Regions from separate parts of the Thermoanaerobacterium sp. PSU-2 genome, predicted to be linked through region 1. Evidence: riboswitches for the same ligand, from Rfam matches in the RefSeq annotation. Region 1 holds a riboswitch; the other holds the start of a gene.
What was found. A riboswitch is a leader RNA that binds a small molecule or an ion and turns the genes downstream of it on or off. The one in region 1 is predicted to bind thiamine pyrophosphate.

Region 2: another riboswitch for thiamine pyrophosphate. It lies ahead of thiD (bifunctional hydroxymethylpyrimidine kinase/phosphomethylpyrimidine kinase); the one in region 1 lies ahead of thiC (phosphomethylpyrimidine synthase ThiC).

The regions. Positions count from the first base shown of each region.
Region 1 is NZ_MSQD01000009.1:122,191-125,849, forward strand. Features, by position in the region: gene thiC (phosphomethylpyrimidine synthase ThiC) at 1-1,245, opposite strand, end outside; TPP riboswitch at 1,358-1,457, opposite strand; gene asrC (sulfite reductase subunit C) at 1,534-2,550, opposite strand; gene asrB (anaerobic sulfite reductase subunit AsrB) at 2,568-3,356, opposite strand; gene asrA (anaerobic sulfite reductase subunit AsrA) at 3,349-3,659, opposite strand, start outside.
Region 2 is NZ_MSQD01000013.1:9,943-13,601, forward strand. Features, by position in the region: gene cytX (putative hydroxymethylpyrimidine transporter CytX) at 1-551, opposite strand, end outside; gene thiD (bifunctional hydroxymethylpyrimidine kinase/phosphomethylpyrimidine kinase) at 541-1,350, opposite strand; TPP riboswitch at 1,418-1,533, opposite strand; gene BVF91_RS10230 (ABC transporter ATP-binding protein) at 1,584-3,317, opposite strand; gene BVF91_RS10235 (4Fe-4S binding protein) at 3,406-3,659, opposite strand, start outside.

The sequences.
Region 1 (3,659 bases):
CATATTTCCACACATTGTACATGTTTCACTATCATGTGGTAGAGATTCACTCCTGTACCTTCTCGCCTTTTCAGGATCTATAGCTAATCTAAACATTTCATCCCAATCAAGCTTTCTCCTGGCATAAGACATATCATTATCCCATTTTTCTGCATTGCGTATACCTTTTGCCAGATCTGCTGCATGGGCAGCTATTTTAGAAGCAATGATGCCTTCCTTCATATCTTCAATCGTTGGAAGTCTCAGATGTTCCGCTGGTGTTACATAACACAAGAAATCCGCTCCACTTGCTGCAGCAATTGCACCACCAATTGCACTTGTAATATGATCATATCCAGGTGCAATATCTGTTACGATTGGCCCCAATACATAAAACGGCGCACCATTACATAGCTTTTTCTCCAACAAAACATTTGCTTCGATTTCATTTAGCCTCATATGACCAGGTCCCTCAATAATCACTTGAACATTCTTTTCATAAGCTCTTTTCGCTAATTCTCCAAGGGTTATAAGCTCTTTTATTTGGCATGCATCTGTGGAATCATTTATGCAGCCTGGCCTCAATGCATCGCCAAGGCTTATCGTTGCATCGTACTCAGCACATATGTCAAGAATATCATCAAAATACTCATAAAAAGGATTTTCCTTATCATTTAATTCCATCCACGTATATAACAAAGAGCCTCCGCGAGAAACGATATTTAGAAGTCTTTCATTTCTTTTGAAAATTTCCGCCGTCTCTCTGTTGATGCCTGCATGGATAGTCATAAAATCAACACCGTCTTGTGCATGCCTTTCGACGATCTTTATAAATTCTGAAGGTGTAATGTCTTTTAAATCTTTGTCATAATATCCTACAGCATCATATACTGGAACAGTACCTATCATGGCTGTAGAAATACCTATCAATCTGTTTCTAAATTCAAAAGTTTTGCCATATGAACTTAAATCCATGATAGACTCTGCTTTCATTTCTATCGCCTTTTTTGCCTTTTCTAATTCTGCATCCACATTGTTGCAGTCCCTTGATACACCTAAGTTTACGTTTATTTTTGTTCTAAGCCCTGTCCCTACGCCTTCTGGACTAAGTGCTTCATGGTTTTTATTTGCTGGTATGACTACTTCACCAGAAGCTACTTTGCTCAGCAATAAATCCACTTCAATGTCTTCTTTTGCTGCCACAACATTCATCTCTTCTGTAATAATTCCTTTTTTTGCCGCATCTAATTGTGTAGTGTAATTCATCGCAGTCATCCTTTCATAAATCATTTTGTTTTGATACTTGTAAAATGAAGGGAGGAAGAAGGTTATATTCGAAAATATTGAATAAAAAAAGCCTTACCGCATGGTAAAGCTTTATAATCGAAAGCTTGCTTCCCTACGGTAGTATTAACTACATCAGGTTCTAAGGGTCAGGTTTTACCTTCTCAACCAAAATGGTTCCCCCGCAAACTAATTTCACAAGTATTAAATTTAATCTAATTATACTTTAAAACCCTAAAATTGTAAAGGTAATCGGGATTAAAAATCTAATTATTTAATATCACAAACAGGCTTAACGTTTATATTTGACCTGTATTCAGTTTCTGTCCAAAATATTCTATCTGCAACCATAGCTTCAGGGTTTAATTCTACACCCTTTAATATAAGCTCTTTAAATTTATTGTATCCAGCCCTGTCTATCAAGTGACCTCCATGGAGATATACTGGTTTATGATTCAATACTTCCGCAGAGAAATCTTGCCAATTTTTAAGTATGCCCAGCACTACATCTTCTGTTACCCAATTTAAGAAAATCTTTCCCATGCGAGGTGTCTGTTTTCCGGTTCTACCACCAATGAGGACTCTGTAGAATTTCTTAGGATTTCTAGACCAAGCGCCTGTAGGACATACAAGTGCACACTCACCACAGCCAACACAGCAGCACGAATCTTTCTCGATTTTTCCATTTACCATGTATAAAACACCTGTAGCATGTTGTTTACAAGCCTCGATACATTTCTTACATCCTATACAGCGATCGTAATCATATTCTGTTTTTGTAATGCCTATAATTCCAAAATCGTTGAAATGAGCCTTTGCACAGTCATTAGGACATCCGGCTATGCTTACTTTTATATGATAATCACTTGGAAAGATGATTTTTTCAATTTTTCTTGCAAGTGATGTTGTGTCTATATTTGCCTTTATGCAATGTTTATTTCCTATGCAAGCCATAATGTTTCTAGAACCTATCGTTGGATATCCATTGTCATCTACTTCCATGTCAACACCACAAAGGTCTACTTCTATCTCTTTAATAAACGTCTTTATATACTTATTGACTTCATCGATATATTCATACTTTATTCCAGGTATTGATAAAGTTTGTCTAACGCCAAGATGAAATTGTCCATTTCCCCATGTTTTTGCAATATGCTCTACATATGACAGATATTTAGCATCCATTACACCGCCTGGAACGCGCATCTGCAGCATGAATTCACCGCGGACTTTCGATTGCCTGTAACAATTTCTGCGGACTTTTTTTACATCTATATCATAGTTCATTACATACACCTCCACATTTAATCAAGTAAATCCTTCGCTTTTGTGTAGTTAAAAACAGGACCTTCGAGGCAAACATACGTCTCGTTTATCTTGCAGTGACCACATTTTCCAATTCCGCAAGACATCTTTCTCTCAAAGGAAACCCAAATTTTATCTTCTGGTACCCCATTTTTCAATAATTCTAATGCTGTAAAATGCATCATCACTGGCGGACCAACGACAATGACATTGTAATCACCAAAGCTATCAAATGGTATTTTACTTATATGCTCTGTAACCAAGCCAACTTCAAATCCATCGACTTTTTTCTTATCAAGAGTATATATGGTGTTAAATTTTGTCTTAAAATTATTTAAATCGTCTTTAAACAAGACGCTATTTTCATCTTTAAAACCTGCTATAAAGTGTAGTGATTTTATTTCTTCCGAATTATCATAAAAATACTTAAGTAAGCTTCTAACAGGCGATACACCTGTACCACCAGCTATAACAACTAAGTCTTTTCCTTTATATTTGTTAACAGGGAATGAATTACCATAAGGTCCTCTCATGAATATCTTATCGCCAGGAGATAAGTTAAATATCTCATTTGTTACTTTTCCTACTTTTCTTATAGTAAATTCCATCCAATTGTCACCCATAGCGCTTATCGATATAGGTGCTTCACCTATCTTTGGAATGGAAATCTGAAAGAACTGCCCATGCTCTGCTTTTACATCAACTTCAACTCTAAATGTGTATTCCAAATTCGTCTCATGAACTATTTCAAGTATCTTATATGGCTTAGGCATGAAAATATTATTCATTTATGCTGCCTCCTTTACCCGACTTCAACTTTTCAACTTCATCGTATAAGCGATTTATCGTTGTCGAAAAGGATATTAACTCTGGACATCTTTCATCACAGCGACCACAACCGACACACATGTTTTCCGTTTTAAAGCGAGCTTTATAATCATATACTTTATGAAGTGTACGGAATCTCATCCTTTCACCGGCAGTTTTTCTAAATACATGACCACCCGCCATCTCTGTAAAATCCTTGTGCATACAGCTTGCCTGCACTCTTCTTCTTTCGCCAACATTTGCATTTTCACTGTAAATTAAAT
Region 2 (3,659 bases), on a different contig from region 1:
CATGATACAGGCATAGCAACGGCAAGTTCCACTGCACCGCTGAAGCTCATGTCTCCGGCTACATATCCAACCTTTCCCGCCTTCAAATACAATACAACAAATATAGTCAAGATAAATAAAAGCACAACAGCAATATCGTTTATCCAGTAAGCTTCATTGTCAAAGAATAATGTCCACAATAAAACAGATATGCCAACGACAAAAATTCCAATAGCAGTAGACATGCCTATAGCACCGTTGAAAGCCTTTGCAGACTGTATTATCATTACAGCCGTCCAGCCAACCAATTGAAGCACATTTAAAAGCCCTATAAATACCATGCCTTTCTCGCCCAGGACACCTTTTGTGGACTCTATCGCAGGTTTCTTAACTCTAAAGGACATAAGCCCTCCTAAAGCAAAAAACAGAGTGCCAATGATGTGACCTAACAATATGCTTAAAATCCCTTTAGTTAAGCCTAATGGTGCAAAGTACGAACCAGTAAAAACCTCTGCAATTGATACGGCCGCACCTGACCATATCAAAAAAAGCGTTGAGTTTTTAATCTTCATAGTCAATACCTGCTTTCTTATAAAGATCTACTAAATGTCCTACAGGTCCTACACCTTTACCTATCTCAAGAGAATTTTTAATAGCCTCTGTTATGTAACTTTTTGCGTTTATTACTGCATCTTTCAAGCTTAATCCTCTACCAAGGTACGAAGCTATTGCAGATGAGTAAGTGCATCCTGTTCCATGTGTATTTTTGGTGTCGATCCTCTCCTGTGGCAAAAGTAAAAATTCACTTCCATCGTAGAATACATCAGTAGCATTTTCTAAAGAATGACCACCTTTTACAACGACAGCTTTTACACCCATATCGATGATTTTTTTAGCAGCCTCCTTCATGTCATCAATTCCCTCAATATTCATTCCAGTAAGCTCACACGCCTCCGGTATATTTGGAGTAATGATATCTGCCATAGGCAAAAGCTTTGTCTTCAATGCGTCTATGGCGTCTTCTTTTAGAAGGTAATATCCGCTTTTTGATATCATGACAGGGTCTAACACGACGTTTTTTGGATTCCATCTTTTAAGTGATGATGCAATAGCGTCAATGATATCTTGGCTTGATACCATACCTATCTTTACAGCATCTACCGCCGTATCCTCAAATACGCAATCTATCTGCTTTTTGATGATATCAGCATCCATCTCTCTTACATCAAAGACACCTACCGTATTCTGCGCCGTCACTGCCGTAATGACGCACATGCCGTATACTCCAAGAGCGCAAAACGTCTTTAAATCTGCCTCTATGCCAGCACCGCCAATGCTGTCAGAGCCTGCAATCGTAAGCAACTTCTTCACATCGATTCCTCCTTTTTTTGTATGCCTTGAGGAAATACAAAACGAAAAAAGTGTGCCGGATAAGCACACTTAAAGTCCACTGTACTCCCTACGCCGGCATTATCCAGATCAGGTTATGGGTCATAGCAGAAATAGCTGCTAACTCTCAGCCGGGCTATCACCCCAGCTCCCCAGACAAAAATATTTACTTTTACTTTATTTTAACACAAATTATCTGACTTGTACAGGATATTTCACCATATCGTCAAATTTTCCTGTTGATAGCTGTACAGATTATAGTACACGCCCTTCCTATTCATAAGCTCCTCATGTGTACCTTCCTCTTCTATTCCATTTTCAGTAAGCACTATTATACGCTTAGCATTTCTAATGGTGCCCAATCTGTGGGCGATTATGAGAGTAGTCCTGTTTTTCGATAGATTTTCAATAGACTGCTGAATAATCGATTCACTTTTATTGTCAAGCGATGATGTCGCTTCATCAAGTATAAGTATTGGAGGATTTTTTAAGAACATCCTTGCAATAGATATTCTCTGCTTTTGTCCGCCAGACAATTTAACGCCTCTTTCGCCAATATACGTATCATAACCATCTTTTAGCTCCATTATGAAGTCATGGGCATTTGCAGCTTTGGCTGCATTGATTATTTCTTCGTCAGTAGCATCTAATTTACCGTACGCGATGTTTTCTTTTATCGTGCCCGAAAACAAAAATACATCTTGCTGGACAATGCCTATATTTTCTCTAAGCGATGATAGCTTCACATCCCTTATATCTATACCGTCAATTTTTATGGAGCCTGCATCTATCTCATAAAACCTCGGTATAAGGCTTAGAAGTGTGGTTTTACCTGCACCTGAGGGCCCTACTATTGCCACTGTCTCTCCATGTTTTATCTTAAGATTGATTCCTGACAGTACTTCTCTTTTATTGTCGTAGCTGAATGTGACATTGTCAAACTCAATATCGCCTTTCACGTCTTTTAACTCTATCGCATCTTTTTTATCTGCTATCTCTGGCTCTGTATCCATAAGCTCCACAAACCGCCTAAAGCCAGCCATACCCTGCTGGTACTGCTCTATAAACCGCAAAAGAACAGTCAAAGGTTGCAAAAACTGGCTAATGTATATTATGTATGCCACCAAGTCACCTGTATTTATGAGGCCTTTTGATATAAAGTAGCCGCCTGCTGCAAGAGTAATCACAACTGATATATTAGAAAGAAAATTTACACTAGAATCAAATATGCCAATATGCTTAACCGCTTTTGACCTGGCACTTTTATACATGGAGCTTTTATTATCGAATTTTAGTTTCTCAAATTTTTCCCTTACAAATGATTTGACGACCCTTATGCCTGTAATGCTTTCTTCTAATGTGGCATTCATCTGTGCCTGCGTTTCGCGGACATTTTTCCATATAATTTCAAACTTATTGTTGTAAATATACATGTATATAAACATAAAAGGTATTATGGTAAATACAACCAGTGTCAGCCTCACATCAATTGTAAGCAAAAGTATGAATGTGCCTATTATCCTTATGATAGACAAAAAAAGGTCCTCTGGACCATGATGTGCTACTTCTGCTATCTCATTTAAGTCATTGACAACCCTTGACATTATATAACCTGTCTTTGTGTTGTCATAATAGTTCATAGAAAGTTTCTGAAGATGTGAAAAAGCATCTTTTCTCATATCGTACTCTATGCTTACACCTAAAACATGGCCATAGTATCCTACTATGTATTCAAGTATCATCCTTCCGAAGTACATTATAGCTAATAAAATTGCGAACCTGTATATAAGGTTAAAATCCTTGTTAGGTATGACGTTATTTATCACATTTCTCGTAACCATAGGAAAAACCAAATCTGAAGCAGATATAAAAAATGCACACACCATGTCAAGGATAAAAAGCCATATATGTGGCTTGTAATACGACGCAAATCTTTTTATAAGCCTCAAAAAAATCCCCCCCAAATATAAATCAAAACAATTACTGCTAATGATTGATGTATCTCTAACATTAGTTTAATATGCCAACTAATAATTGTCAAATTTGTACAATAGACGATTTTTTAGTTTTCTTTTTTAATACACTTAAAACTTTCGTTGTATAAGATAATGTTTTTGTAGGACATGCATCAACACAATGGCCGCACCCTACGCACCTTATATCAGAGACATCTTTACCGTAATATGCTGCACTTTTTATGTCTATACTCATTGGACATGATTCGTTGCATTGTCCGCATTGGATACATTTTGAATTATTTGTAGTAATTTTTTGCCCGGCGACTTTACTTA